Prosthecobacter sp.: one gene and its partners. The protein of the gene in region 1 binds, or shares a complex with, the protein of each later gene. Links are inferred from orthologs where the notes say so. Each region holds a gene or a part of one and is shown on either strand. Other genes may lie near its edges.

Region 1 (9,728 bases):
GGACAGAAGACTGTTGTACACGCAGTAGCGGCCTTGCTCGGCGGCCAGGTTGTTCAGCGGGATATGGCGCTCACGTGTCTGCGAATCATAAAACACGCTGTGGCGCTGGCTGAAGGTGCCGCGTCGCACGTCCTGGCCGCTGAGGCGGACGCCATGGCCTTCGGTGAGAAGCGTGCCAAAGGCCAGGGACTCGGCATAGGCCCAGTCGATTCCTTCTCCAGCCTCCAATGCTTTCTTGCGGGCAGCGAGGAAGCGTTTGGCGATGGTGGGATGCAGATTGAAGCCCTCCGGCACTTCCAGAAGACGCTCGCCCACTTTTTTCAGGTCCTTGAGTTCGACGCCGGTCTTCACCGGATGGTAGTCATATGCCGCCTGCGGCATCGCCATGCTGCCTTCAAATGGATTGCCGCCATCGGCGTGCTTGTCACGATCAGCGAGCGTGGTGATGCCCTGTTCGAGTTCGTCTTCCAGCTCGCGCTGCAGCGCGGCGGAACCGGCTTCGTCAAGCACACCCGCCGAAGCGAGGTCGAGACGGAACAAGGTCGCGGTGGAAGGATGCTCGGCGATGGAGCGGGCCATGTTCGGCTGGGTGAAGCCGGGCTCGTCCGTCTCGTTGTGGCCATGTCGGCGGTAGCACACGATGTCGAGGATCACATCCAGGCCAAAGGTCTGGCGGAATTCGAGCGCGAGCTTCGTCGCATGCACGACTTCCATCGGGCAGTCGCCATTCACATGGAGCACAGGCGCCTCGATCATCTTCGCCACGTCGGTGCAGTAATGCGAGCTGCGGGCGTCCTCCGGCATCGTGGTGAAGCCGATCTGGTTGTTCACGATGACGTGGATCGTGCCGCCGGTCTGGTAGCCGGGGAGCTGCGAGAGATTGAGCACTTCCGCCACGAGACCCTGGCCGGCGAAGGCCGCGTCACCGTGGATGAGCACGGGGATGACTTTTTTGCGGTCCTTCGTGTCGCCCAGCGCGCGCTGGCGGGCACGGGCCATGCCTTCGACGACGGGATCCACCGCTTCCAGATGGCTCGGGTTCGGCGCGAGCATCACGCCGATGGAATCTCCGCCGCTGGTCTGGCGCACGGTTTCAAAGCCCAGGTGATACTTCACGTCACCATCGCCACTGACCATGTTCGGCACATAGTTTTCGCTGAACTCGTAAAAGAGATACTCCAGCGGTTTGCGCAGGAAATTCGCCAGCACGCTGAGACGGCCGCGGTGCGCCATGCCGAGGATGATTTCCTTGCCGCCGTAGGCCGGCATGCCTTCGAGAATGGTCTCCAGCGCCACGAGCATCGACTCCCCACCTTCCACCGAGAAACGCTTCTGCCCGACGAAGCGGCGGTGCAGGAAGCGCTCAAAGGTCTCCGCCTCCAGCAGCCAGCGCAGCGCGTCGATCTGCGCCTTTGCCTCCGGTTTGGCGTCCAGATCGCGGCCTTCGATGCGCTCCAGCAGCCAGGTGCGCACCTCCGGGTTGTGGATGTGCATGAACTCGAAGCCCGTGCGTCCGCAATAAATGCGCTGCAGGTCCGCCAGCATCGTCTTGAGCTTCATCGGCTGCCCGCCGCGGAACAGATGCGTCTGCACATCCTCTTCGAGCTCGTCCGCCGTGAAGCCGAGGCCCGCCAGCGTGAGCGAGGGAATCTCCGGCCCTTCCTTGTCCAGCGGGTCGAGATGCGCGGCCGTGTGGCCGAGTTCGCGGAAGGCATACAGCGCGTTCGACACACGCATGCGGAAGTTCAGCGTCTTCTCGGAGAGCGGTGTGCCTGCCCCGGCGGCCGACTCCGCGCCTTTCGTGGCCAGACGGGCCATGCCCAGTTCAAAACCTTCAAAAAACGATGACCACAGCGGTTCGACGGAACCAGGGTCTTTTTTCCAGTCCACATACTTGGACTCAAGGAAATCCGCATTGGCGCGGTACGGCAAAGTGGCACTCATGATAGGGGGCGTGGAGAATGCGCCCTTTCGTTCCGAGTGCAAATGCGGAAAGGCAGGATTTGCCGCTCTTTTCGTGGGTAAACCGCCATCCCCAACAACGGCGCGTTTGCGGGCAACGCACCCCGCCTGCCTCACGCTCCCGCCAGCTCGGAAACGCTCCATCCCAACTCGGAGAAGCTCGATACGAACTCAAAAAAACCTTTTCCGAGCCGGAAAACGCTCAATCCGAGTTCGGAAATGCCCGGCCCGGGCGCGGAACAGGTCGGCCACCGTTCGGAAACATGCAGACCGAGTCCGGTGACGTTCGACCCCGATTCGGAAAAGGTCGGCTACCGTTGGGAAAGACTCGATCCGCGATCGGAAATGCCCAACCCGAGTCCGGGGAAACTCGACCCCGATTCGGTCCTGCATGATCCGAGTCAGGAAAAGTTCAGCCGCCGTTGGGAAAGCCTCGATCCGAGTCCGGGGAAGCTCAACCCGAGTTCGGAAACGCTCAATCCGCGCTCGGAAAAGCCTTTCCCGAGTCGGGAAAAGCTCAACCCGAGGAGGGGTGTGGGGTTCAACGCTTTGATTTCCAATGGGTCATCGGATTTCTTTCCTGATTCCCTCCCCTTGGTTTACCACTCCTGGGGTTACTGCCACCAACTCCATGTTTGGCCGGACGAAATCGTGATTTGCCGCCACCCATTCGCGATTTGGCGGCACGCAAAGCCGGGATGACGGCTGTTGGGCCGGGATCGACTGATGGAAATCGGCTCCTGGACGAACCCATCCGCGCAGGACGAGCGAACCGGTGTCAGGGTGCGAAAGCGGGACGGGCATCCATTCTCTTTGGCATGGATGGCGGGCGTGGCGGGTCTTCAAGTCCCCATCCAACGTGCTTGCGACCCCATCTTGGTTTGGGCAGAATGGCCGGAAACATGAGTGCTTTGCAGCCCCCAGCCATGCCGTCTTCCGAATCATGAGCACCGTGACCACTGTCAAGAATTTGCACCCGCCTTGACGGATGCGCTGCGGAGCGGGATGATGGGTTGAAATGAGTTCCAGATGGAAAACTGCGGCGCGAATCCTGGTGGCGTTTTTGTTACTCATGGGCACGTGGTGGCTGTGGGTGATGCGGGGGCATGAGGGCCGCACTTTGGGCCGCCTGATCGATGCCCGGGTGATTTCGCAGGCTCATCACTGCCGGCTGCTGTTTTCGACGGGGCATTTCCGGGAGAACAGGCATGTTTTTGAGTGCGCGGCCGGAGACATCCTGGATGCTGACAAGGGAGGTGTGGCTTTTCATCCGGTTGACTTTGAGAATGAAAATCATGCCAGATTCTTTGCAGAGCGCATCCGCCCGCTGATGGACGGCTGCATTCAGCCGCCGGTGGACTGGAAGAATGCCGTGGTCTGCAATGGCGAAGGCAAGGGCCTGCTGACTGAAGTGTTCACGGTGAAGGCCGGAAGCCGATGCTTTGTGGTGCTGGATGTGTTTTAGAAAAGGAAATGGGAAAACGGGGTCGGTGTGCAACTGGCTGACAAACCAAATCGAGAAGAACGCAAGCGGCCGGGTTCCCCATGGGAGGCGGGGCCGAATGATCTGAGATCATCCGCAGCGGCGTGCGCCCTCTTTTTTCTTGTATCAACAGCGGTTTTTTGCCACAAACACACTTCACCCAGGCCCGTTTCACCCCGTTTCCTTGAGTGGAGGCTTGCGATGTTCTTGAAACACACATATTCTCTTTTATTGCTGCTCATTTTTTCGGGCACCGCTAATGAATGCATTGCGGAGAATGAAAAACGCATTGTGGTAATGTCTCCACACCGGCGAGTACTACCACATACCTCGCTCGCTGATTTGTCCGCAAAGCTGGATGCCGATTCCGTCTATTCACTACAAGTCGTTGCACTCACATTGCCCATTGGAAGCGATTGGGTAGTGCTTCAAGGGTTGCCGTTCAGGAAACTCAACGAACTATTCCTCTGGATTTCATGTGAAGAGGTCAAAGCTGGTGCTTTGAGCTCCCTAGCCCACCTGCCTCTTGCCACGCTCTCAATTTTTGCCAACACATCTGGAGCGACAATCGACGTTTTGCCAATCATGGGATTAGCCGAGCGATTGGAGATAGGTGATCCAGATGCTTTTTTCGGGAGGAAGCGCGAAATTGATATGGCGAAAATACATCTAAAGTTTCCCACGCTAAATACGCTTGGGTTGCCGAAGGAGTGGATCGACGCACATCCTCAGCAAGTCATCGTGCTCAAGGCTAGCTTCATTATTGTGAATGTTGACATTGGTGCAAAAATGAAATCAGCAATCGAGTTGCTCGAAAAAAACGGAGCAGATCTATTCATTCAAACTGAAAAATGAACCCGTACGCCAACCAATAGCGGGAAGCGGCAGATGTCACCGGATGCCAACCAATGGCAGATGAACCCACGAGCCAACCAATAGCGCGGGACGTGCCAGCCAATTTGGGAAAATGAAGTTATGACCGCCGCTTCGTCTGAGCTATGAACATCAACCCACCGTCAAGAATTTGCACCCGGACCCCGTTTCCCCTCTGAAATAGCTATGAAGACGTCACTTGTATTGGCCGGCATTGCAATGTGTTCTCTATTTGTCGACTGTGGGCGTCGGGGAAGTGGAAGCACGGTTCGGAAGGCCTCGGCCTTGGATAATGTGAGAATCGCCCTCTTACGAGAGGTGAACGAACATATTTTGAGCAAAGGTATCGAAGAAAAAGTGCCAGTAGATAAAGCAGTTTATGAGCTGGTAGCGCACCACCAAGAAAGGGTCGGATTTTGGGTTTCTATTCAAGGGCCAAAAAATCGAGTATGGATCGTAGAAGACGAGAAGGCAGCGTTGTTGTCTGATCCACAAGATATATATTATAAAAGAATACTTGGTGTTAAAAAAGATGGTGCTGTAGTTGCGACTGACGCTGGGCTCTTAAAAAGAGAGTTTCCATTTGATGGTGCCAAACACTTTTTCATCGAACCAAAAAATGAAAAATGAACCCGCGCGCCACCAATAGGGGAAACGGGGTCGGGCTGCAACTGGCTGACAACCCAAATCGCGAAGAACACAAGCAGCCGGGTTGAGCATTGGAGGCGTGGCCGAATGACCTGAGATCATCCGCAGCGGCATGCAGGCTCGGTTGATCCCGAAGCCGTCAGGCACTTGCCTTCACTCCGGCCAGGTAGCGCAGCACCTTCGCCAGCGTGGGGCGCATGTCCTTGCGGTCCACGATCATATCGACGAGGCCGTGCTGCATCATGAACTCGGCGGTCTGGAAGCCGGGAGGGAGGTCGGCATGGGTGGTTTCCTTCACCACACGCGGTCCGGCGAAGCCGATCATGCACTTCGGCTCGGCGATGATGATGTCGCCGAGGGTGGCGAAGCTGGCGGTGACGCCGCCGGTGGTCGGGTGCGTGAGCACGGAGATGTAGGGCAGGCGGGCTTCCGAGTGGCGGGCGAGGGCACCGCTGGTCTTGGCCATCTGCATGAGGCTGAGGATGCCCTCGTGCATGCGGGCGCCGCCGGAGGCGGAGAAGACGATGACCGGCTTGCGCTCGGCGGTGGCGGCCTCGATGGCGCGGGTGATTTTTTCCCCCACGACGCTGCCCATGCTGGCACCGAGGAAGCGGAAGTCCATGATGGCGACCAGGACGGCGATGCCCTCGATGGTGGCGTGGCCGGTGACGACGGCCTCGGTGAGCCCGGTCTTGGCCTGGTAGGCCTTCACCTTGTCGAGGTAGCCTTTGAAGCCGAGGGCGTTCACAGAATCGAGATGCTTGTCCATCTCGACGAAGCTGCCCTCGTCCACCAGGCTGGCGATGCGCTCGTCGGAGCCGATGGTGAAATGATAGCCGCAGTTCGTGCAGACGCGGAGGTTTTTGGAGAGCGCCTGCTCAAACAGGCTTTCGTTGCACGAGGGGCACTTCGTCCAGAGGCCTTCCGGCATGTCGCGTTTCTTCTCGCCTAAATCGTCAACAGAGCGTTTTTTGAAAAATCCCATGGTAGGTCAATCGGTGTGGACGTCCTGCGATGACGGACCTGATAGAGCGTCTCCCCGAGTGGCATGTCGCAGGAGTTGCCGGAAGGAAAACCACCCGGCGTTCGCACTGTCAGGCCCGGCGAGAGCCGGACGCGGGGCCGATCCTAGCCGCGTGCCGCGGTGATGACCACCACTTTTTCTACCCCGCCCTCACGTCGCAAAATTCGGGCGCACTCGCTGGTCGTCGCTCCCGTGGTGAAAACATCGTCCACCAGGAGAATGCGGCGGCCCTGAAGGTCGGTTGGGCGCTGCCAAGGCCGTGGTTTGGGCAAAGCAAATGCCCCGCGCAGGTTCCGCAGCCGCTCGTCGCGATCCAGATTCGCCTGCGTCTCGGTCGCACGGACGCGCACCAGCGCTTTCGCAGCAGGAATACCGGTCAACTGCGAGAGCCGCTGGCACAGCTCCCAGCTTTGGTTGAACTCCCGGTCCAGCTCGCGGCTGCGATGCAGCGGCACCGGCACCAGCAGCCAATCCGCGAGATTTTCCCGCGCCAGCCGGGGCTCCTCCAGCACCCGCAGCATCAGCGTGGCCAGCGCCCCACGCAGATGCAGGCGGCGGTCATACTTGAACTGATGAATCAGCTCCCGCATCGCCTCCTCGGCACGACAGGCCGCCACGGCGAACTCAAACTCCAATTTCCGCCCGCTACAGTTCATGCAGCGGAACTCGTTCGTAAAAGCTCCGTCATACACCTCGCCGCATACCTTGCAGTAAGGCGGCTCCACCAGCGGCAGCGATTCCTCACAACTGCGGCAAAACCAGGCCTGTGCACCAGAACGCGGTGTCTCCTGCGGCAGTGGTATGCGGCAAACGCTGCACAAACGCGGATAAACCAGATCCACCACGGCCGCCCACGCCGTCTGCAACATTCGTTGCAGACGTGATTCGGCGGGTGGGCCAGGAAAGGGCATGGCTGAAGTTAATGGCGATTTGCAGCAAGCCAACTGCGAGCCTAATTGCCCGCATGGCACGCATCGGCACCCCCCTCTCCTCCACCGCAACGAAAGTCATGCTCCTCGGCTCCGGCGAGCTGGGCAAGGAAGTCGTCATCGAACTGCAACGCCTCGGCTGCGAGGTGATCGCCGTGGACCGTTATGCCAACGCCCCGGCCATGCAGGTGGCCCACCGCAGCCACATCGTTTCGATGCTCGATGGCGAGGCGCTGCGCCGCCTCGTGGAAGTCGAAAAGCCCAACTGCATCGTCCCCGAGATCGAGGCCATCGCCACCGACACGCTGCTGGAACTGGAACAGGAAGGCTATCGCGTCGTCCCCACCGCCCGTGCGGCCAAACTCACGATGAACCGTGAAGGCATTCGCCGTCTTGCCGCTGAAGAACTCGGCCTCAAGACCTCGCCGTATGTGTTTGCGGCCACTGAAGAGGAGTTCCGGGCGGCGATTGAAAAAATCGGCATGCCCTGCGTCGTGAAGCCGATCATGAGCAGTTCCGGCAAGGGCCAGAGCGTGGTGAAAAAGAAGAGCGACATCGCCAAGGCCTGGAAATACGCCCAGGAAGGCGGACGCGCGGGCAAGGGCAAAGTCATCGTCGAAGGCTTCGTCGAGTTCGACTACGAGATCACCATGCTGACCGTGCGCCACGTCGGCGGCACGTCGTTCTGCGCCCCCGTGGGCCACACGCAGATCAAAGGCGACTACCGCGAGTCCTGGCAGCCGCATCCGATGTCCAAAAAAGCGCTCAAAGCCGCCGAACAGATGGCCGGGGCGATCACGGAGGCGCTCGGCGGCCGCGGGCTCTTCGGCGTCGAGATGTTCATCAAAGGCGACCATGTCATCTTCAGCGAAGTCTCCCCGCGTCCGCATGACACCGGCCTCGTCACGCTCATCTCGCAGGACTTGAGCGAGTTCGCGCTCCATGTGCGCGCCATCCTCGGTCTTCCCATTCCCAACATCCACCAGCACGGCCCCAGCGCGAGCTGCGCTGTGCTCGTCGCGGGTGAATCATCCCAGGTTCAGTTCGGCAAGCTCGACAAAGTCCTCGCCGAGCCCGACACCCAGATCCGCCTCTTCGGCAAACCGAACGTCAGCGGCCAGCGCCGCATGGCCGTGACCCTCGCCCGTGCCAAGACCATCAACGAAGCCCGCGCCAAGGCCCACCGAGCGGCGAAAGCGATGCAAATCCGGCTGTGATGCAATTCATGATTGCGCCCGATGGGCGGGTCATGTTAACACCGTGCCATGCCTGCCACCGCTCATCTGAGCCACCTGATCAAACTGCTCGACGACGAGTCGGAGGTGGTGCGTCAGGCAGTGAAGCAGGAGCTGACCGGCATGCGGCGGGAACTGCCGCAACACATTGAGACGCTGGAGACGCCGCTCACCGCCGATGAAGAGCGACTTGTGGCGCAAATGCTCGAACCGGCACGCCGCACCGAGTTGGAAGAAACCTGGATGCGCTGGCGCTGGATGGAAGGCCCGGACGCGCAGCTTGAGGAGGGCCTGAGCCAGCTTTCCGCCTTCCTGAACGGTTGGAAGACGCAATCCTCCAACCTGGCGAAACGTCTCGACGCGATGGCCGAGGAGGGGTTTGCCGAGCAGGGTCGCATGGATGCGCACGAACTCTCGCAATGGCTGTTCGCGCCGCATGGCGGCATCACGCGTTTCCGAGGCAACAGCAAAGACTACTACTCGCCCGCGAACAGCAACCTGTTCTGGGTGCTGGACACCGGCCTGGGCAATCCGATCAGCCTGTGCTGTCTCTACCGCCTGCTGGGGCAGCGTTTTGGCCTCGAAGTCGAAGGCTGCAACTTCCCCGGCCATTTCCTCTCCCGTGTCACCTACCGCGAACAAACGTGGCTGGTGGATTGTTTCAACCGCGGCCGCTTCATGCTGGCCGCCGACGTGGCCAAACACCATCCCGCCGCCAATCCCGGCATGGAAGACCTGATCCGGGAATCCGCCACCGCCGACGGCACCCTGCTGCGCATCCTGCGCAACCTTGATGAAGCTTACGAACGCCTCGGCCTCCTCCATGAGCGCCAGTTCATGCGCCGTCTTGCCGTGAAGCTGATGGAAGATTAAGGCGCGGCGAGTTCCTTTTCCCAAGCGGCGAATTCGGGCGAGGCAAGGAACTCGGCGTATTGGGCGTCATCGGCCAGCGCTTTGCGGTCAAGCACCTGGCCGAAGTTACGCTTGAACGCGCGCAGCTCATCCGCCAGCGCCTTGTAGTCCTTGCGGGCGAGATGCACGGTGATGCGTAAATCGACGATCTCCGCCATCTTGGGATCCTCCTTGGCGGCCTGATCCGCCAGTTCCAATGCCCCCGGATAATCCTTCATCTGCAACCGTGTGCCACCACGCAGGTATTTGAGATAAGGATCGCCACCGACGACCGCCTCCACCCGTTTCAGACATTCTTCCGCACCCTTGAGATCGTTTTCCATGTACAACAGATCCACCATGAGGAGATCCGTGGTGCTGTCTTTGCCGAGAATGTCCGGAGCCGCGCGCAGGGCCTCCTTGTACTGCGTCTCGACCTTGTCGGAGGAACTCAGCGACATGAGCGCCTGCAGGCGCAGGATGAAGAAGATGCGCTGGGTTTTGAGTTCCTGGGGCAGTCCGTCGCAGATGCGCAACACCTCGGCCATGTTTCCAGAACGCATGGCCTCGTTGATGCTGACAAGGTAACCCGACACCGCCTCGTCCATCTTCGGCATGCCCAGCAAGGCCGCCAGACCGCCCCCCGCCGATTTGGAAACCATCGCCGCGAGCGCGTTACGCGA
Region 2 (9,595 bases), on another replicon or contig:
CCAGGATTCCACGCAGAAAGGCGATCATGCGCCCATGAAGGCGTTGGCAGGCCGGGGTGCAAGCGAAGGTTCAAATGCCCCCTCAATTCAGATGAAGTCCGTCACACTGCTTTGCTCGCGTCATGCGGCGTCTTGAGCACCAGACGGAACTTGCCTGTTTGCGGATCGGCGGGCAACGAATCCACGCATTCGATCTCGAATCGAACGTTGCGCATGTCTTTCCCATCCAGAACGTGCCGTAGAATGTCGCTCACTTGATCGCAGACGGCCTGACGGCGCTGCTCCGTGATCCCATGCTCGAAACAAGCGCGAAAACGGAATGCCTCCAGGCTTTCCAACACCACCTGCCACGCCTTCAGTCCGGGCACCAGCATTTCGGCAATGACGGCGGGATGGATGAAATCTTCACCGCCATGCTGATTGATGAAAACCAGATTGTGCTCCTGCCGCCCAACCAATGCCGTCACTTTGGTGAAAGGGTAACGATCTTGTCTTGGACCCCGGTCAGGGGTGAGGACATCACTCATCCGATAACGAATGAGCGGCATGGCGTCGTTGAAAAGATTCGTCACACAGGTGTGATCTTCATTGAGTTCGAAGATCAAGTCGTCCTCCATCAGATGCATGCCGTCGCTTCCTGGAAGCGTGATGCCCATGTACAGATGCTCTGTCGAGGCGTAGAGATTGGTCACGGGCATCTGAAACACGCGTTCTACATAGGCCCTTGCGTCAGGGAGCAGCGCCTCGGCACCACTGGCAATACGCTGCGGTCGAATGCGCAGACGTCCCTGCTCCTGAAACTCAGCCAAGGTCTTGAGCATGTTCGCATACGCAGTCACAACCCGTGGCTGAAAGGCGTTCAAATCATCAATGACCTCGTCCATGGGCTGGAGCACATCGTAGGTACGGATGTTGTAAAAAAGGCGGTTGGCCCCCTGATTGCCTGACTGCGCCAGATTCACACCGCCCGAGTGTCCGTGTGCAACGCCGACATAGGCAACACGCTGCCGCCAACGCAGCGGTGCAACGCGCACCCCCAGACTGGCCGCGGATATCCAGGCCTCATGGGAGAAGACGAAACAACCGAGTTCCCCTGAGGAGCCGGAGGTGTTCATCACATGGTATTTGCCATCGAACAGATTCCCTCCATCCGAGGATTGAGCGAGAAAATCGATGATCCGGGCACGTGTGATGCGACGGTCAGTGACGATGTCATCAAAATGACGGGCAACGTCCTGCTTGGTCAGAACCGGGAAGTCAGTCGGCACACAGGTGGCAGGATCAATGCCTCGGTCCGCGATGATGGCACGGTAGTAGGGTGAATGTTCCTGAACATGGGCCACCAAGCAGCGAAACTTCCTGAGCTGACGGGCCTCCAATTGTGCGCGTGTGCCTCGCGGCACGCGTCCATGATCCCAGAGGGCCCGGAGCCAGAGGAAAGGGTCTTTAAGTTTCATGCGGTCGGATGGCAGACAGTCCAACAACCATGATGCAGCCTTCAAAAGCAAGCTGAGCCACGTGTTGAGTGTGTGAAATCCTCCTGTTCCAGGCTGCCATACCGGAATCCAGCATGGCAGCCGTGAGATGTCAGGTCATGAAGCAGCCAGCTTCTCCATGAGCTTCTGCGTGCGCTCGATGATGCGCTGAGGCTCGTCGAGAAGACCGGCGGAGAGCAAGGCGTTGTCGAGGATCTGCTCAGAGATGAGGCCGGCAGTTTCGGGGTCGGTCAGGTGGAGTTTGGAGAGGCCTTTGACGAGGTTGTGGCGCGGGTTGATCTCGAAGACGACCTTCGGGCCGGGCATGCCGCCGTCTTTGCCGAGGGCTTTCATCATCTGGCGCATCTGCGGGGTCATTTCACCTTCGGGAGTCAACACGAGGGCGGGTGAACCGACGAGGCGCTTGCCGGGACGGACGGTATCGACACTCGCGGTGAGGCGTTCTTTGATCCAGTCGCAGAGCGTGGTCGTTTCGGCCTCAGGGAGGGCTTCGCCTTCAGCATCGCTGTCGCCAAGGTCGATGTCGTGGGCGTTGACGGACTTGAGGTCCTTGTCGTCGAATTTGTTGAGGCTGCTGACGACGTATTCGTCGATGGTCTCGAACATGTAGAGCACCTCGATGCCCTTGGCTTTGAAGGCTTCGAGATACGGGCCGCTTTCAATGGCGGCGCGGGACGGAGCAACTTGGTAGTAGATGGCCTTCTGTTCGCTGGTCATGCGCTTCACATAGTCGGCGAGACCGACGGTTTCGCCGGTCTGGGTCATGCTGGATTCAAAGCGCAGCAGCTTGGCGATTGAGTCGCGATTCGTGTGGTCCGTGGCGACGCCTTCTTTGAAGAAGCGGCTGAAGCTCGCATAGAATTCGTTGTACTTCTTCGCGTCGTCGCTGGCTTCCTTGTCGAGGTGTTTGATGAGGCGTTTGACGACGACATCACCGATTTTGCGCACGAGGGCGCTGTCCTGCATGCTCTCGCGGGAGATGTTCAGCGGCAGGTCCTCGCTATCGATGACGCCACGGACGAAGCGCATCCATTCCGGCAGGAGTTTCTTCGGTTTGGGGTCGATGAGGACTTTTTTGCAATAGAGGGCCACACCGGGCTCCATCTGGCCCATGCCAAAGGATTCCATGTTCTGCGTTGGCGTGAAGAGCAGCGCGTTGATGGCAATGGGCGACTCGGCCTGGAAATGCAGGCGGTAGCTGGGATCATCGAAGGCGTGGGCGGTGAACTTGTAGAACTCGTTGTACTGCTCGTCGGTGATGCCGTCTTTCGATTTGAGCCAGAGGGCTTCCACCGTGTTGACGCGCTCGCCATTGAGCAGGAGCGGGAAGCTGACGAAGTTCGAGTGTTTCTCGATGATCTGCTTCACCGTGTGCTGCTTGGCGAAGTCGGCGGCGTCTTCCTTGAGATGGAGGACGATTTTGCAGCCGCGCTTCTGATCGACGGATTCATCAATCGTGTAGCTGCTGGCGCCGTCGCTGGTCCAGACGAGGTGCTCGCCCTCGTTGCGCCAAGAATGCGTGTGAACCTCGACTTTGTCCGCGACCATGAAGGCGGAGTAGAAGCCGACGCCGAACTGGCCGATGAGCTGCGCGTCGTTTTGCTTGCCTGCATTCTTCAGCGCGGCGGCGAAGGCCTTCGAGCCCGAGTGGGCGATGGTGCCGAGGTTTTCGACGAGTTCAGCGCGTGTCATACCGATGCCGGTGTCGGCGATGGTGAGAGTGCGGGCGGCCTCATCGGTGGTGATGCTGATTTGCAGTTCGGCGGCGGCATCAAAGATGTCCTTCTCCGTGAGCTGGGTGAGGCGCATCTTTTCCATCGCGTCGGCGGCGTTGGACACCAGTTCGCGGATGAAGATCTCGCGGTCGGTGTAGAGGCTGTGGATGACGATATCGAGGACTTGTTTGACTTCGGCCTGGAATTCGTGGGTTTGGCTCATGGTGATGATTTTTGGGGTTGGGGGTGGGGAGAGTAGCGGGTGGAAATGCGTGGTCAAGGCTTCGCGGGTCAAGAAGGCATCCGTGGCGGAAGGCGAAGCCACCTTGACTTTGAAATCCCCTCCCCCACACTCCGCACACTCATGGGACTCCTCGATTCACTCGCCAAAAACGCGCTGGGCGGCATGCTCGGCGGTGCCTCCAAACAAGATCCGGCCACGATGCTTTCCGGCCTTCTCAACGACGCAGGCGGCCTGCAAGGACTGATGGGGCAGTTTCAAAAGGCCGGTTTTGGTGATCAATTCGCCTCGTGGGTCTCCGCAGGCGCGAATCAGCCCATCGAAGCGGAACAACTGCAAAAGGCTGTGGGTGCGGATGAGATTCAGCGGCTCGCCAGCAAGGTGGGCATGCAGACCCACACCGTGCTGCCGCTGCTCGCGCAGTTCCTGCCACAGGTGATCGACAAGCTCACTCCCAAGGGCCAGATCGACGACAATCTCCCCAGCGGCAGCCAGATTCAAAGTGCGTTGACCAGCGTGATCAGCAGCAGTTTCAGCGGATTGTTTGGCGGTAAACGCTGAGAGCCACAGGACGACGATGGCTGCCAGGGGCACAAACAAGCCCGGCCGGCGCCTTGAAAGTCAAGAGTGCCTTTGTGGTTGCCACGGGCGGGGGAGTTTGTAGTATCGGGGCGTCCGTTGACACACTCCTCCCGACATGGCCAAACGCACCACCTCCAAACCAGCCTCTCCCGCCGCCTCCGCACCTTCTTGCGCCTACGATCTGAAACAGATACGCGAGATCGTCGGACTGATGGCCGAGAACAACCTGACCTATTTCCACAGCGAGCAAAAGGACGCCAAACTTGAGCTGCGCCGTGGTTCTGACCTGGAGTCCGTCAAGGAGCTGCTCAAATGCATGCCCGTGGCCTCCGCCGCTCCTGTTTCCATGTCTGCTCCTGCAGCCCCTGCCCTTGCTGCAGTTCCTGCCGCCAGCATTGCGGCACCTGCAGCCGGCTCCGATCCCGTCGGTCCCACCATCAATTCCCCCATGGTCGGCACCTTCTACCGCTGCGCCGCCCCAGGTGAAAAGTCCTTCGCCAACATTGGCGACATCGTGGACGAAAACAGTAACGTCTGCATCATCGAGGCCATGAAGGTTATGAACGAGATCAAGGCCGAAGCCCGCGGCACCATTGCCCGCGTCCTCGTGGAAGATGGCAAACCCGTCCAATACGGTCAGCCTCTGTTTGAGTTGAAGGCATAGGGCAAAGGGCAAAGGGCGTAGAGTCCTGCCCACACCACCCATACCCGCATCACACTTTCTCCTTCGCTCTAAGCCCTCAGCCCTTCGCTTTTCGCATGTTCAAAAAAGTTCTCGTCGCCAACCGTGGTGAAATCGCCCTCCGCGTCATTCGCGCCTGCAAGGAACTCGATGTCAAAACGGTCGCCGTCTATTCCGAGGCCGATGTCGATTCGATGCACGTTCACCTCGCCGATGAGGCCATTTGCATCGGTCCCGGCCCGAGCAGCGAAAGCTACCTGAAGATGAGCCGCATCATCAGCGCGGCCGAGATCGCCAACGTCGATGCCATCCACCCCGGCTACGGTTTCCTCTCCGAAAAAGCGGAATTCGCCGAAGTCTGCGACAAGTGCAAAATCAAGTTCATCGGCCCTTCCGCTCGCGTCATCGCCATGATGGGTGACAAGAACGTGGCGCGTGAAACTGCCCTGAAAGCCGGCATGCCGATCACCCCTGGCTCCGACGGCATCATCCACACCGAGGAAGAAGCCCTCGAATGGGCGCGCAAGATTGGTTACCCGGTCATGGTCAAGGCCAGCGCCGGTGGCGGTGGGCGCGGCATGCGCCCGGTGCTCAACGAGGCCACTCTGGGCTCCAGCTTCCAAGCCGCCTCCCTGGAAGCCATGAAATGCTTTGGCGACGGCTCCATGTACATGGAAAAGCTCGTCGAAAAACCCCACCACATCGAGTTTCAGGTCGTCGCCGACTCTCACGGCAACGTGGTGCATCTCGGCGAGCGCGACTGCTCCATGCAGCGCCGCAATCAGAAGATCATCGAGGAATGCCCCTCCCCAAAAATCTCCCAAAAAATGCGTAAGCGCATGGGCGATGCCACGGTGAAGCTCTGCAAAGAAATCGGCTACGAGAACTGCGGCACCATCGAGTTCCTCGTCGATAACAAGTGCGAGAACTTCTACTTCATGGAGATGAACACCCGCATCCAGGTGGAGCATCCGATCACTGAGGAGGTTTATGGCTGCGACTTGATCAAGGAGCAGATCCGCATCGCCGCCGGCCTGCCGCTCAGCGAGCACGTCGTGAATGCCCAGCCTCGCGGCCACGCCATCGAGTGCCGCATCAATGCCGAGGATCCTTCCCGCAACTTCGCCCCCAGCCCTGGCAAGATCACGCTCTGGTACACCTCGGGTGGCCGTGGCGTCCGCGTCGATACGCACGTCTATTCCGGCTACTCCGTACCGCCGTATTATGATTCGATGATCGCCAAGCTCATTGTCACCGGCGCCACCCGCGACATCGCCATCCGCCGGATGCGCCGTGCGCTGGGCGAGTTCACTGTCGAAGGCATCAAGACCACGATTCCGCTGCAAAGCCAGATCCTGACCACCTCCGACTTCCAGCACGGCCAGTACGACATCACCTGGGTGGAAAGCTTCCTGCGCCAGGAAGGGATGAAAGCATAGAGTCCTGAGATTGAAGCGGACCAGTTCGTCCGCTTTTCCATTGTTATCGAATCACGCCCCAGTTTCGACCCAGCGGAAAATAGCAGAACAAAGCCGGGCCGACGAGATTGCGTTCCGGCACCGTGCCCCAGTAGCGGCTGTCTGAGCTGTTGTAGCTGTTGTCGCCCATGGCCCAGTATTCACGTGCACCATCACGCGCGCTCAGTTCCCGCACTCTGCCGTCAGACAAAATGCCGAAGTTGCCGTAGCCTTTGTAGGGTTCTTCCATGGCACCCACACGCTTCATGCCGAATTCCTCGGCGGGCTTGCCATTGATCCACAGCACCGGAGATTTGACCTCCAGCCGGTCCCCTGGCACACCCACAAGCCGTTTGATGTAATGCTGGGAGCCTTGCTCGACTGGCACGTTCATGTAAGGGCTGCGAATGTTCTGTGTGGTGAAGACAAACACCTCCCCACGCACCGGACGCCGGAAGTGGTAGGAAAACTTGTTCACCAGCACATGATCGCCGGTGTCGAGCGTACCCCGCGCGAGCAACTGCCCCTCTTTGATCTCTTTGCCGCCAAGATCCCAGATGGAACGCACGATCTGGGCATCGGGGGTGATCTGATTGCCGTCGTTCGAGATTTGGGCACCTGCATAATACAGCAGCCCCAGATTGAACTCGGGATCGGTTGCCAATTGGCGTATCGGAGCCCAGATCCAGATATTATGCCCGTCTTCAAAGTGGAGACGACAGTGGGTGAAAAAGCCCATGAAGCCATGCTCCGTCAGCGGCTCTTCACGGCGCAGACGTCCGGAATGATTCGCCACGACATTGATGTAACTGCGCCCAGCCACGTAATCCTTGCACTGCTGGAAGAAGCCTGGGGAGACGTCCTTCTCGGTATGATTCGCCACGATGCCGTACAGCGTCGGTTGCATGGAGCCGGTGGGGATCTTGAACGGCTGCGCAATGTAGCTGCGGATGCCCAGCGCGATGACGATGGCGACGAAAAACACCTCCACGTTGTCGGCAATGTCCGACTGCTCGGCATGTGGCAGCGCTTTTTCGCAGGCTTTGTTGATCTCGTCGTTCAACGTTGCGATACGCGCCTTGTCCTTCGATCTCATCGCATCCTCCAGGCTCGTACGCAGGGTCGTGATCTCATCCAGTTTCGCCTGGGGCAGGATGTCGCGCTTGTAGTTGATGAAGCGTGTCACCCCCTTGTGCAGGAGTTTGGCGTGCTTGAGGTAGCGTGGGGTGAGGAAGAACATGGGGCTAAAGGCCCGATACTAGGGCGTGTCGGGCAATGCTCAAGTTCTGTCGTCCGCCCTGAATGATTTGATTCAGCCTGGCGGCTCGACCACGAGCACATCGCGCAGCACCTCGGCGGCACGGGCGTTGTCGGAGCACACCAGGCTGGCGGTGGTCTTGTCCGCCTCCCGCCGCAGGATGTGCATGGAGCGCAGGTCGATCCCGGCGTCCTTCAACCGCATGGCGACGGTGGCAAGTGCACCTGGCTTGTCCTCCAGCCGCACCAGCAGGGTGTCCTGGGTGATGACGCGGAAACCCTGCTCACTGAGGGCGCGTAGCGCTTCATCATAGCGGTCCACGCTGAGAACGACGAGGCCATGATCCGCCACGCCCTCGATGTCGATCTCCTCGATGTTGATGCCATGCGCGGCAAGACAAGCGGTGAGCCTGGCGGCGATGCCAAGCTCGTTCGGCACAAGGACGGTGAGCTGTTTCATGACGATGGTTCCCGGTTCTCGGCTCTCGGTTCGCAGTTCACCGCAGCGGCAAAGTCGGTGACGAAGGCGTCGATGACGGCGGTGGTGACGTGGGGCATGACGATGAGATGCGCGATGTTTTTGCGCGGAGCGATGATCCACCGCGCCATGACGGCGGCCGGGGGGCGTGGGAAGACGACCGTGATGGAATTCGGGTGCCGCCAAGCCTCAATGCCCTGCGCGCGGAGCTGCTGCACGGCGTATCCGGCACGCTGGAGGCTGCCCTGCACCATGGCGCGAAGCCCGGCCGTGCCAAGGGTGCGCAAGCGGTGCCAGAGCATGAGCGGGGCGAAGGCACTACGCGAACCGGCGATAGTCGTGTCCAACGCGCCAATGTACTCGATCGATCGAGCGATACGATCCACATGGGCCTTGCGGGCGAGCACCACGCCGCAGGGAATGGGAGCACCGAGCATCTTGTGACCGCTGATGGAGATGCTGTCCGCGCCATCAGCGAAGTTCCAAGGCTGCGGTTCATCGACGAACGGCAGAATCATGCCGCTGAGCGCCGCATCAGCATGGATGTAGGCATTGGTGATGGCGAGATCGTCGAGAATGGCGCGAATCTGCGCAAGGTCGTCCACCGCACCCTTCATGGTGGTGCCGATGTTGGCAAAAATGATCGGCGGAACGTCGCGGTGGATGCGGAGCGTCTCGCGCAAGTCCGCGTAGTCCATCTGGCCGTCGGGCTGGCTCTTGATCATGATGTTCCGCGTATGCTGGAGGCGCAGAACCTTGGCCACGCTGTAGTGCGTGTCCTCGCTGAAGTAGCAGATTCCCTCGGGGAACAGTTCCCGTGCCACGTAAAGGCCGTACATGTTGCCCTCCGTGCCGCCGCTGGTGACGTAGCCCCACCATTCGTCAGCGGGCGCACGCGTGAAGCGGGCGAAGTCCGCCAGCACCTCGCGCTCGAACTCCATCGTGTTGAGGCGGTAGTTGGTGCCGCCGAAGGGATCGCCGACGTTGTTGATGCTGAAGTGGAGGAAGCGGAACAGCTCGCTGTAATCGAAGGCCTGATTGCAGGGATAGCCCACCGTCTGCCGGCTCAGTGCGCACAGCCGCTCATGAAGATCGTCGAGCCGGTGCTGGTCTGCGGGGCTGAGGGTGGAGGGAGTCACGGCGGCGGAAATGTCCCCGCGTCCCCGCCCGGATGCAAGCGTCGCCTGAACGCCGGTGCTCACGGCGGTGCCGTCACCTTCAGATGCACAAAGCGATGACCAGTGCTGCCGGCGGGCAGCGTGGCCTTCACCTGCTGCACGGTGCCGTTGTCGGAGAGGATGTTTTCGGTCACGCCAGTGGTGCTCCAACTGCTGCCGGGAAGGTCGTCGCTCCATTCCACGGTGAAGGCCGTGCCCGCATTCAGCGCAGCCACGCTGCGGGTGTAGGCGAACTCAAACACCGCGCCGTTGCGCGTCGTGGTGATGGGCAGGGTGCTCGCGGTGGTGGGATTGAGGTTGCAGGCCCACTCGATTAGGTTCGGGAGTCCATCCTTGTCGAAGTCGAAACTGTCCGCGGCGTTGCCACTGTTTGACGTGCTGCCGAAGTAGGTCTGTCGCCAGCTTTCCGTGGCGCTTTGACGCGTTACAGTGACGGTGTAAGGGGATGTGGTGGCTCCATCCTGCGCTGTGACGACGACACTAATGCTGTTGACTCCCACCGCGAGGCT
Region 3 (9,498 bases), on another replicon or contig:
CAGGATGATCACCTGCGTGATGGAGCGCAACTCATCGAGGAACGCCTTCGCGCCTTCCATGGGCGACAGCGTGCCGATGACCTGCTGGATGTCCGGCAGCTTCAATCCATGCTCATCGAGGATCTTCAGGCGCCCCTTCATCAGGACATCGTAGTCCGGTTCATCGCGCGTGGTGCGGCGCAGTTCGGGGATGCCGGTCTTCTCCGCAAAGGCGATCCAGATTTCGGGCACGAGGACGCCTTCGAGGTCGAGAGTGACGATGGTTTGGGGTTTCATCGCGTGGAGATGTCATGAGATCGGCGGTTTGTCCAGCACCGTGCCTTTTCAAGATTCGTGCACAGTCAGGCAAGGCAGGCGGAGTCGTCGGGGAGACCGGGCGCTATGTTTAAGCATGAAAATCGACAATGATGTGACCCGCGAGGCTCAGCAACTGGTGATGAATTGCAAAAATGCCGTGCTGGCCACGGCGGATGACCAGGGGCATCCACATGCCACATGGATGACCACGCAGGTCACGGGCGATTTGGAGGAGATCGTCTCAATCACGGCGCCCACCTCGCAAAAAGTGGCCGAGTTGCGGCGCAATCCGCAGGCAGAGTGGATGTTCGCCTCGGCGTCGTTGGAGACGCTCGTTTACCTTTCCGGCTTCACGCGGATCGTCGAGGGCGAGGCAGCGAAGCGTTACTGGGACCAGATGCCGGGCAAAGCGCAGGCCTACTACCGCAAATATTGCCAGACCGAGGACTACCACAAATTCGCCGTCATCCGCACCGAGGTAAGCAAGGTGGTGCTGTGCAAACCTTACGCGTACAAGAAAACCGTCGTCTTCGACAAGCACGCGAAGCCCACTGTGAAGCTTCAGGACTGAACTGCGGCAGGGCGGGGCATCTCCACCGCCTCGCACTTCTCCCGCCAGCCGGGAAATTTCCACGCATTGGGGAATCCTTCGCACTGTGCCGGTTTCACCGGCTGGATGCGGCAGACATTCACGCCTTCGAGGAACAGACACTCGCCGTTCGGCTTGTCGATGATGCTCAGGCCGGTGCGGTTGGCATTCAGGCGGGTGCATTGCTCGATGAACTCGATCCGGGGCATGTCCAGAAACGCCGCGATGCGGGTGATCTCCTCGTCCGTGACACGCACGTCGCCCGGCCAGCGGCAGCAGTTGCCACAGCGCTGGCAGGCATACCAGGGCGTGGTGGTGTCAAGTGGGGAGGCTTCGCTCATGAAAAGTATTCTGTTCGCGCAATGCAGCGCGTGAGCGCATAATTCACGCGATGAATCGGTTCCTGCAACGAAGGTTTGATAATCGCCGCCCCAAGCCGCGGCGCGAGCTGTTGTCGTGATGAAACTTCATCTGCTGCCATCCATCACCCTGCTACCGACACCGCATGACACAGCGGATGAGGCGCAGATCATCGAGGACTGGTCCCGTGGTCTGGACTGGGTGAAGTGGTTGCTCGGCAGTGTGCGTGCGCGGACGGAGCTGTTGTTGGTGGACGACGGCGTGCTGCCTTTGCCTGCGGCATGGGAGGAGTTCACGGAAGGGGTGTTGCGGGAGGTGCTCGGCCCGGCGCTCAAGTCGGCCTGGCAGTCCGCTCAGGCCGGCGATCTGGAAGGTCTCATCGCCACAGATGCGGCCTTGTCGGCACAGCTTCCTGCCGCTGCGGCAAAACGCAGCGTGTTCGCGGGTGCCGTGCTCCTTAAATCAACGCGCCATGCCCGCTATCAGGCCGTGCTGGGCCGTTTGCGTGAGGCGGTGGAGCAGGGGCGGTGTGATGGACACATCGCCATCGTGTGGGCGGCGGTCGGACATTTTTTCCAGCTCAGCCTTACCAATGTGATCGCCGAATACCTTCATTTGGAATGGGACATCGTCACGCGGGACGAGATGATTCAGGAAAAGCCCGCCGGGCGGCACAGCATCGCCGGACTCACCAGTCAGATCATGCACGACGCCTCATCTGAGGTGGTGCTGCGTGTGGTGGATGCGTGAGGTCGTTTATTTCCTGAACAGCTTTTTGACGCCATCCACGCCGTCCTTGAGGCCGTCGCTTTCGATTTTGACTCCGCTGCCTTGGAGCAGGTTTTTGAGGGAGCCGTTGGCGCTGGCCTTGGCGGCTTCCGTGCTGATGCGGCTGAGGACTTGGGCGATCAGTTCGGCCGGGGAGATGCCAGCACCGCCGGAGCCGAGGTTGGTCAGGCGGATGTCCGGCAGGGTCACGTTGGCATTGGCTCCGGGCACGATACCAGCGGCGCTGGCGCTGAGCTTGGCACCGGTGATGAGCAGTTCATCGACCTGGAGTTTGACGGATTTCTTGGGCTTGCCGTCGTCGGCTGGCGCGGCTGTGCTGTCCTTGCCGGCGGCGGTGCTTTGTTGTGAGACGAAGTCCTGCGCATTTTTGGCGATGTGCTTGAGGTTCGTGCCACCGAGGCCGGCTTCGAGGTTGATCTCGGGGGCGGCGATGCGGATGTGCTTGATGACGATTTTGTCACCGCTGACACTGGAGGTGTCCAAGGCCATCTCAGCTTTGCCGATGTGCATGGCCCGGGGCCCGGTGAAGCCTTTAGGATTGCCGATTTCGAAACCTTCAATGGTGCCCGTACCGGAAAAAGGTGAGAGTTTCACGGCGGCGACCGTCACACTGGTTTGCACAACGGGCGGGGTGCCTTTTTCGATGCCAAGCTTGATCAGCCTGTCGATCTGGGAATAGCCCAGCCAGAGGAAGGCGGCGATGAGAACAACGAGAACGACAACAATGCGGAGGAGCCATTTCATAGGCTCGCAGTTTTCCCAGCGGGCCGAGGTCTGTAAAGCGCCAATACCCGGTTAAAACATCACCGTGGCACCCAGGTTCACGCCAAAGCCGGGTTCGTTGGAGCCGGAGCCGTGGTAGCGGTAGGTTTGATTGAGGAGGTTTTCGAGGCTGGCGGTGAGGATGAGGTGGTCGTTGACCTTGCAGCCGCCGCGCAGGCTGAGCAGCCAGAAGGAGGGCGTGCCGTTGGGCGGGATGCGCGAGGTGTCGGCCTGGTCGAGGGTGCTGAGACGGGCGGCTTCGCCGTAGCTGAGGCAGACGAGTTCCGTCCAGAAGCGGCGGTCCTTCGTCTGCCAGCGCACGCCGCCGAAACCAACGAGCGGGGCGATCTTGCCGAGCGGTTCGCGGCGTGTCTGCTGAGTGGTGCCGATGAATTGATCCGCCTCGCCTTCGACCCACGCGATCTGGCCGAACACACTCCAATGTGGGTTGATCTGCCAGCGCGTGGCGAACTCGACGCCCTGCATGTAGCCGTCGCCGCCGTTGGTTTTGGACACCTGGCCGGGCACGCCGGTGGCACGGCGCACGATCATGTCTTCGATCTGGGTGAAGAAATAGCTGAAGCTGGTGGTGACGGCCTCGGTCTGGGCTTTGAGACCGAGTTCATAGGTCAGATAGGTCTCGGGATTGAGGCCGGTGGAGGGAACTTCGATGATGCCGGTGGCGGAGAAGTCATCGCGGGAGAGATCGGAGAGGTTGGGTGCGCGGAAGCTTTGTGAAACGCCGCCGAAGAGCTGGAAGCGGTCGTGTTCATCGAGGTCGATGAGGAAGCGGGCGCTCGCGGAGAAGTTGGCCCATTCATCCGAGTAGTTGGACTGGGTGAGGGTCACGGGATTGCGGAATTTCCCCAAATCGGCGCGCACATGGGTGAAACGACCGCCGAGGAAGAGATGCACGCGGTCGCAGACGTTGATTTCGTCCTGGATGAAAATGCCGAGGAGGTCATAACTCGAATCATCGGCCACGGGCCCGGCAAAATTGTTCGCACCGTCGGATTCGATCCAGTCGTGGTAGTAGTCGATGCCATAGACGAGCTTGCCGATCGGCGAGGCGCTTTCGAGCTGAAGATCGACACCGAGCGTGGTGACATCGACATCGTTATAGCTCACCACGCCGGGGCCGGTGATGCGATATTGGTCTTCGCCGGCGGTTTGCAGCGAAAGGGTGAGGCTGGCGGCGTCGATCATGCCGTGCAGATCATGGCCGGCGAGGCGCAGGTAGGACAGGCTGCGTTCCTGGTCAAACAGGCGCAGGCGGTTGGTGCCGATGGTGGTGCCGGCAAACGACACGCCGGAGGTGGTGTCATGTGTGCGCCACACATCGTTTTGACGTGCCTGCTGATGCACAATGGTGAACTGCCACTGGTCATCCAGGGCGACATCGAGGCGGACATCGAAGGCCCACTGGTCATAGCCGGTGTGGCGCTGGATGCCCTGGCGCGTGCGCACGTCGTTGAACTGGCTCAAGGTGCCGCCGAGGTGCAGCCCCCACTGCTGGCCCTGGCCGATGCTGGCTTCGAGATGCTCGACGTGGCTGCGTTCGGCGCTGGCGTAGCGGTAGTCGGCCTGACCGTGGGTGAAGAAGCTGCCTTCCGCTTCGCTGAGGAAGCCGGAGCCTTTGGTGAAGGCGTTCACGGTGCCGCCGATGGCGTCGCTGCCATAGAGCGTGCCACCTTGCGAGGGCAGCACCTCGATGTGATCAAGGGCGAACTGATCGATGGTGTTCCAATACTGGTTCGGGCCTTCGCGGAAGGTAGAGTTGTTGAATCGAGTGCCGTCGATGAGCAGCAGGTTGCGGAATCCGGTGAACCCGCGGATGAAGGGCGAACCTTGGCCGTTGGAGGTCTTTTGAATGGTGATGCCCGGGGTTTCACGCAACGCTTCAGGGAAGGTGCGCACGAGGCGTTCTTCCATCTGCTTCTTGTCGAGCGTCTTGACCACCGCAGGCACTTTGGATGCAGGACTTGCGGTTCGCGTGGCGGTGATGACGATTTCAGGGATTTTCTTCGTCTTCGAAGGTGCCGTTTTTTTCGGCGCAGACGGATCTGCGGCGAAAGACGCCGTGGTCAGGGCAAGGAGAAGCGTGATCGGGAGTTGGCGCATGAGTCGGTTCAAATCGAAGCGAACTCAAGCAGCCGGGTTGTCCGTCGTCACGCGTGGTGTTGGTCGAAGACATGGGATGGACAGGAATGTGTCCACACGAGGAGTGCGTGGTCAGGAAATGACCACACTTGTCGATGACGAGTTTGCTCAGCCTTCCGTGAACTGCCCGAGGGCGCGGAATTTTTGATAGCGCTGTTCCAGCAGTTTCGCGGTCGGGATTTTGCCGAGTTCGGCCAGCGTGGCGAGCACGGCGCCTTTGAGGGCGGCGGCGGCGGTGACGTGGTCGTTGTGAGCACCGCCGAGAGGTTCGGGGATGATGCCGTCGATGACGCCGAGCTTCGACAGATCCTGGGCGCTGAGTTTGAGCGCGGAGGCGGCCTCGGGAGCATGCTCACGGTGTTTCCAGAGAATCGCGGCGCAGCCTTCGGGGCTGATGACGGAGTAGTAGGCGTTTTCCATCATGAGGACGCGGTCGGCGATGCCGATGCCGAGAGCGCCGCCGCTGCCGCCTTCGCCGATGACGATGGCGATGACGGGCGTGCGCAGGGTCATCATCTCGCGCAGGTTGAAGGCGATGGCTTCGGCGATGTTGCGTTCTTCAGCGCCGATGCCGGGGAAAGCTCCGGGCGTGTCGATGAGGGTGACGATGGGCAGGCTGAACTTTTCGGCCATGCGCATGAGACGAAGCGCCTTGCGATAACCTTCGGGATGGGCGCTGCCGAAGTTGCGGAGGAGGTTTTCCTTCGTGTCACGGCCCTTCTGATGGCCGAGGATGGCGACACGCTGGCCGCCGATGGTAGCGAATCCGGCGGGCATGGCGTTGTCATCGCCGATGTGGCGGTCGCCGTGCAATTCCACGAACTCCTCGCAGCAGTGCTTGATGTAATCGAGCATGAAGGGCCGGGCGATGTGGCGGGATATTTGCACTCGCTGCCAGGGGGAGAGGTTGGCGTGGATGTCTCGTTGCAAGGTGTCGGCCTTGGTCTCGAGATCGGCGATCTGATTAGCAAGCTTGTCGCTGGGCTTGGCAGCGAGCTTCTTTTTGGCCTCCTCGATTTCCTCGCGGAGTTTGGCGACGGGTTTTTCGAATTCCAAAACTTGTTTCATGGCGGTCAGGGGAAAGGGGGTGAGGTGGTTATCTCACGAGGCTCAACTTTGACCCTTTGCGCACCAGTGCAAAGAGTTCTTCGATGTCTTCGCGGGCGAGAAAAATGCCGGTTTCAGCGGCTTCGGTGGGCACCGGGGCCGGAGTGGCAGCAGGGGTGAGTTCTTTTTTCCTGGAGGGAGCCTTCGGCTCCTCCACGGGCAGGGCACGTGCGACGGGCGGTGTGCGGAGGCTGACGCCGGCTTTGCTGCCGGGAATCCATTTGTCCGCCTCCATGTAGTTGGGGTCGGTGGAGATGACGGGCTTGCCGTCGAAGATGGCATTTTTTCCGGCGATTTCCATTTCCACGGGCAGGCGCGTGCCGGGCGGCAGGCGGATGTCCTTCGCGTCATAGACTTTGAAGAGATATTCTTTGTCGCCGACTTTGCGCAGCAACATGACCTGTTTTTTAGACACGCTGACGCCGAGATGGAAGTCCATCGGGATGATCGTGAGATGATCGCCCGGTTGGAGATTGAAGCTCATCAATCCGCTGGAGCGGATGATGGAATCCACGGTGGTGCCCTGCTTGGTGGCGATGAGGTTCAGCGAATCACCCGGCTGCACGATGTAGTCCTTCTTGCCCGCCGTGTTGTTCGGGGAATAGAGCTGGTCCATGTTGATCTCGCCAATGATGCGCATGGCGTCGGCGCAGGTGGCGGAGTCGGGGAACTGCTGGCGCAGCTTGTAGAGCGCCTCGCGGCCTTCCTCGATCTTGCCGCTGCGGATGAGTTCGACGGCGGCCTCGAAACGACGTGCGCCGGGGTCGATGCGCGGGCGGTCCAGTCCCTTCATAGCGGCGATGTCGTTCTCCACCTGGCTCTCTTTGAGCAGGATGTTCATGTAAACCCAGTATCCCATCGCCAGCGTGCCGGCCACCAGGCCTGTGGTGATGAGGAAAATCAGCAGTTTGATCTGGGTGCGTGCCATCGCGGGAATCAACAAACGGGCGCTCAGCCAAGGAGGCCGCGGCGTTTGAAATCGAAGAGGTTGATGTTCTGGGACTTCTCGATCATCTCGACGGTGAACTTGAGCAGGCAGATTTCCCAGGTGTCGTCCACGCCCTGGATCACGGCGCGCATCGGGTTGCCGGAGGTGCGGATGTCGCCCAGCAGCTTGCCGCAGACGTGTTCCATCGACTCATGCACGATCTGCTCGGTGATCTCGCCTTTGCGGAACTTGAAGCCGTACTTGAGGATCGCCAGCTTGTGCAGGTTGTCCCGGAGGAAGTCGCCAAACGCGGCCACCTCAGGGCCGAAGCCCTCGAAATCGAAGTGGCCGGGTATTTCGGGGCGCAGGATGAGCGGCTTCTCGGCCTCGATACGGCCCTCACGCACGCGCACGGCTCCGACGGTGTCCATCAGTTCGGTGACAATCTGAAACTCAAACTGCGTGCTGCCGAAGGTGTCGATGCGGCGGTCCGGTTCGTGCAAAACCTGGGTGTTCTCCAGGGCGTATTGAATGTCGAACTCGGTGGGCATGTGTTTTTGGGGTCGCGGAGATTAGACTGCTTGGACGGTGGGGCTAGTGATTTCTTGGTGCCGTGCCGCCTGTCATCGTCACCCATGCCCAAGCCACCGCTGTCAGCGTTGCTGGCGAGCCAGAAGGCGATCTTCCCGACGTACCCCGGAGGGCAGGCGAGGCTGTTTCAGCAGGCGAGGAGGTGCGGATTAGAAACGCTTGTTCAACGCATGCCGCATCGCCGTTTCGTCATTCGAGGATACGTAAACCAAGTGATTTTGGATCACACCACCTCTGCTGAAGGCTCCCCCATTGAAAGGAGCGTCCACCAGCAGATATCGCCCTGTGTGGCGCACCGTGATCGGCAGCCAGTATTGGCCCGCTGCGGCGTTGACAAAGGCGTTTCTCGTCCAGGTAACGGTCCATACCCCATGGCCACGGTAGTTCCATTGGCCGTATGCCCCTTCCATGCCATCTCCCCGCCAGCGCGCAGTATTGTCGGACGAGAATTGCAGTGTGTATCGCGAGGAGGGGTGGAAAAAGCGTGGTTGGGTCTGAGTATGCCAGATTCCAACGAGGGCATTCTCCCGCGAGTCCGTCCGCGCGGTGGGAAGCAGCGCGGTATATTCTGGGTCAAGCCGGTCCCATGTGGACGGCGCGCAACCATCCAGAAGACTGACGCTGAGCAGAAGCAGGCCGAGCCAGACAAAACGGAGAACGGCTGGCTGAGGCCGATGGGGGGTAGTTTTCATGGTGTATGGTCTGTTACGTGAATTTGGAACCGTTATCTAAGCACCTGTTGTGCATGCCGTCGCTTGGACTGGGATGCCCTGCGTTCAAACCGGCGGGGATTCATTTTTCTAAAAGCGGGGATATTTTATTTTTAAACAAGTTCAATTCAGATTGTCGCTCCTTGCTGCCGAGGCCGAGCGCCCTGGCGCGAAAGACGTGTGCAAATTGAGACTGTGCGTCTGCCAAATCGCCGAGGTCAGAAAGCCCCTCGCCTTGGTGCCTTGCTGCCTTCAGTTCCTCAACCAGACCAGGGTTCGTACGAAGAAAGCCTTTGAACCAATCTTCCAACGACTGGCTCTGATCCACTTTGCCCGTCATGTTGGCCGACCAGAGAACCTTGCCCGCTTCAAAAGCGAGCAGGTTCTCGCGTTTCGTATCGCTTGCACGCTGATCGAAGAACCCATCTTTGAAGGTGAGCATTGTGCCGTTTGCTGAGATCATGTCGCTCGCAGCGGGAGGGAGGCTGCTCGGAGTTCCTGGAACTCGGTCTTTGGGCGCTTTGTTCTCGATCCATTCTCTCAGTTTGGCATCCTTGAATGCTTCGAGTGCAGTCAGTACTTTTTTGTTCTCGGCGGCATTCCATTGGCGGGACCATGATGCAGCCGCTTGATCCCGGGTGGAGGGCGAAGCCGTAAGCGCTTCCACTTCAGCATTGAACTTCTTGACTGCAATGCTGCAGGACTTGGCTTCTTCCGCCAGTTTTTCAAGATCCCGGCGACGCAGGGCATCCTCTGTCGAGCCCGGCTTGAATGACCCAAGAGCGTTGAATTTCTCCACCTTCTCCTTGATGCCCGAACGCCATGTGTCCAAACGCTCATGTCGTTTGTTCAGATCGTTGAGCAACGTTGCTGGCAGGCTCTGTGGCACCGGGACGATTTTTGCAAGCTTGATGGACACTTGCTGCTCCTCGGCTGCAAGCTGTGCGGTTGTACTCAAGCTCATCAGCAGGACCAGGATCAGGCATGGGAACTGTTTCATGGTAATGAAGGTGATTGATGATGTTCGAGGGCTGAAGGTCATCCGTCGTTGGGGTCATTCAGGCAACGGGGTCACTCTTCCACCAGCAGCACCTTGATGAGGGAGTCTTTCAATTGGGGGTCTTTCTGCGCCGCGTTGCTCAATTCCTTCTCGATCTTAGTCTCCGTCTCATGCACGGAGCGGTTGATGCGGGTGAGGTCCTTCT

Evidence for each region.
Region 2: the proteins of accD (region 1) and accB are in contact, whole or in part, in a solved structure (PDB 8UXZ), measured with the Escherichia coli proteins. The link is inferred for Prosthecobacter sp. from one-to-one orthologs.
Region 3: the proteins of accD (region 1) and U1A53_RS17910 are in contact, whole or in part, in a solved structure (PDB 8UXZ), measured with the Escherichia coli proteins. The link is inferred for Prosthecobacter sp. from one-to-one orthologs.

The regions. Positions count from the first base shown.
Region 1 is NZ_JAXMIH010000006.1:13,749-23,476, forward strand. What follows is about bases 4,029-7,025. They hold accD (acetyl-CoA carboxylase, carboxyltransferase subunit beta), read right to left. Parts: upstream 5,952-7,025; coding sequence 5,106-5,951; downstream 4,029-5,105. Other genes in these bases: U1A53_RS02905 (hypothetical protein), read left to right, coding at 4,029-4,300; U1A53_RS02910 (hypothetical protein), read left to right, coding at 4,505-4,948; U1A53_RS02920 (ComF family protein), read right to left, coding at 6,095-6,901; purT (formate-dependent phosphoribosylglycinamide formyltransferase), read left to right, coding at 6,955-7,025. In the rest of the region: U1A53_RS02890 (2-oxoglutarate dehydrogenase E1 component), read right to left, coding at 1-1,944; U1A53_RS02895 (hypothetical protein), read left to right, coding at 2,242-2,664; U1A53_RS02900 (hypothetical protein), read left to right, coding at 2,981-3,427; more of U1A53_RS02905, read left to right, coding at 3,653-4,028; more of purT, read left to right, coding at 7,026-8,136; U1A53_RS02930 (transglutaminase-like domain-containing protein), read left to right, coding at 8,185-9,027; U1A53_RS02935 (hypothetical protein), read right to left, coding at 9,024-9,728.
Region 2 is NZ_JAXMIH010000010.1:243,541-253,135, forward strand. What follows is about bases 3,060-5,923. They hold accB (acetyl-CoA carboxylase biotin carboxyl carrier protein), read left to right. Parts: upstream 3,060-4,149; coding sequence 4,150-4,698; downstream 4,699-5,923. Other genes in these bases: htpG (molecular chaperone HtpG), read right to left, coding at 3,060-3,434; U1A53_RS13585 (YidB family protein), read left to right, coding at 3,576-4,013; accC (acetyl-CoA carboxylase biotin carboxylase subunit), read left to right, coding at 4,794-5,923. Outside these bases: Holliday junction branch migration protein RuvA, read right to left, coding at 1-28; U1A53_RS13575 (hypothetical protein), read right to left, coding at 102-1,457; more of htpG, read right to left, coding at 1,593-3,059; more of accC, read left to right, coding at 5,924-6,155; lepB (signal peptidase I), read right to left, coding at 6,199-7,413; U1A53_RS13605 (ACT domain-containing protein), read right to left, coding at 7,486-7,890; U1A53_RS13610 (histidine decarboxylase), read right to left, coding at 7,887-9,047; U1A53_RS13615 (cadherin-like beta sandwich domain-containing protein), read right to left, coding at 9,107-9,595. UniProt on the Escherichia coli protein: This protein is a component of the acetyl coenzyme A carboxylase complex; first, biotin carboxylase catalyzes the carboxylation of the carrier protein and then the transcarboxylase transfers the carboxyl group to form malonyl-CoA.
Region 3 is NZ_JAXMIH010000015.1:110,566-120,063, forward strand. Bases 4,046-6,812 are described here. They hold U1A53_RS17910 (acetyl-CoA carboxylase carboxyltransferase subunit alpha), read right to left. Parts: upstream 6,026-6,812; coding sequence 5,066-6,025; downstream 4,046-5,065. Other genes in these bases: U1A53_RS17905 (TonB-dependent receptor), read right to left, coding at 4,046-4,918; U1A53_RS17915 (LysM peptidoglycan-binding domain-containing protein), read right to left, coding at 6,054-6,812. In the rest of the region: bifunctional phosphoserine phosphatase/homoserine phosphotransferase ThrH, read right to left, coding at 1-276; U1A53_RS17885 (pyridoxamine 5'-phosphate oxidase family protein), read left to right, coding at 392-868; U1A53_RS17890 (YkgJ family cysteine cluster protein), read right to left, coding at 859-1,227; U1A53_RS17895 (urease accessory UreF family protein), read left to right, coding at 1,346-1,996; U1A53_RS17900 (hypothetical protein), read right to left, coding at 2,003-2,779; more of U1A53_RS17905, read right to left, coding at 2,831-4,045; more of U1A53_RS17915, read right to left, coding at 6,813-6,992; U1A53_RS17920 (hypothetical protein), read right to left, coding at 7,016-7,543; U1A53_RS17925 (hypothetical protein), read right to left, coding at 7,733-8,275; U1A53_RS17930 (hypothetical protein), read right to left, coding at 8,376-9,293; U1A53_RS17935 (hypothetical protein), read right to left, coding at 9,365-9,498. UniProt on the Escherichia coli protein: Component of the acetyl coenzyme A carboxylase (ACC) complex. First, biotin carboxylase catalyzes the carboxylation of biotin on its carrier protein (BCCP) and then the CO(2) group is transferred by the carboxyltransferase to acetyl-CoA to form malonyl-CoA.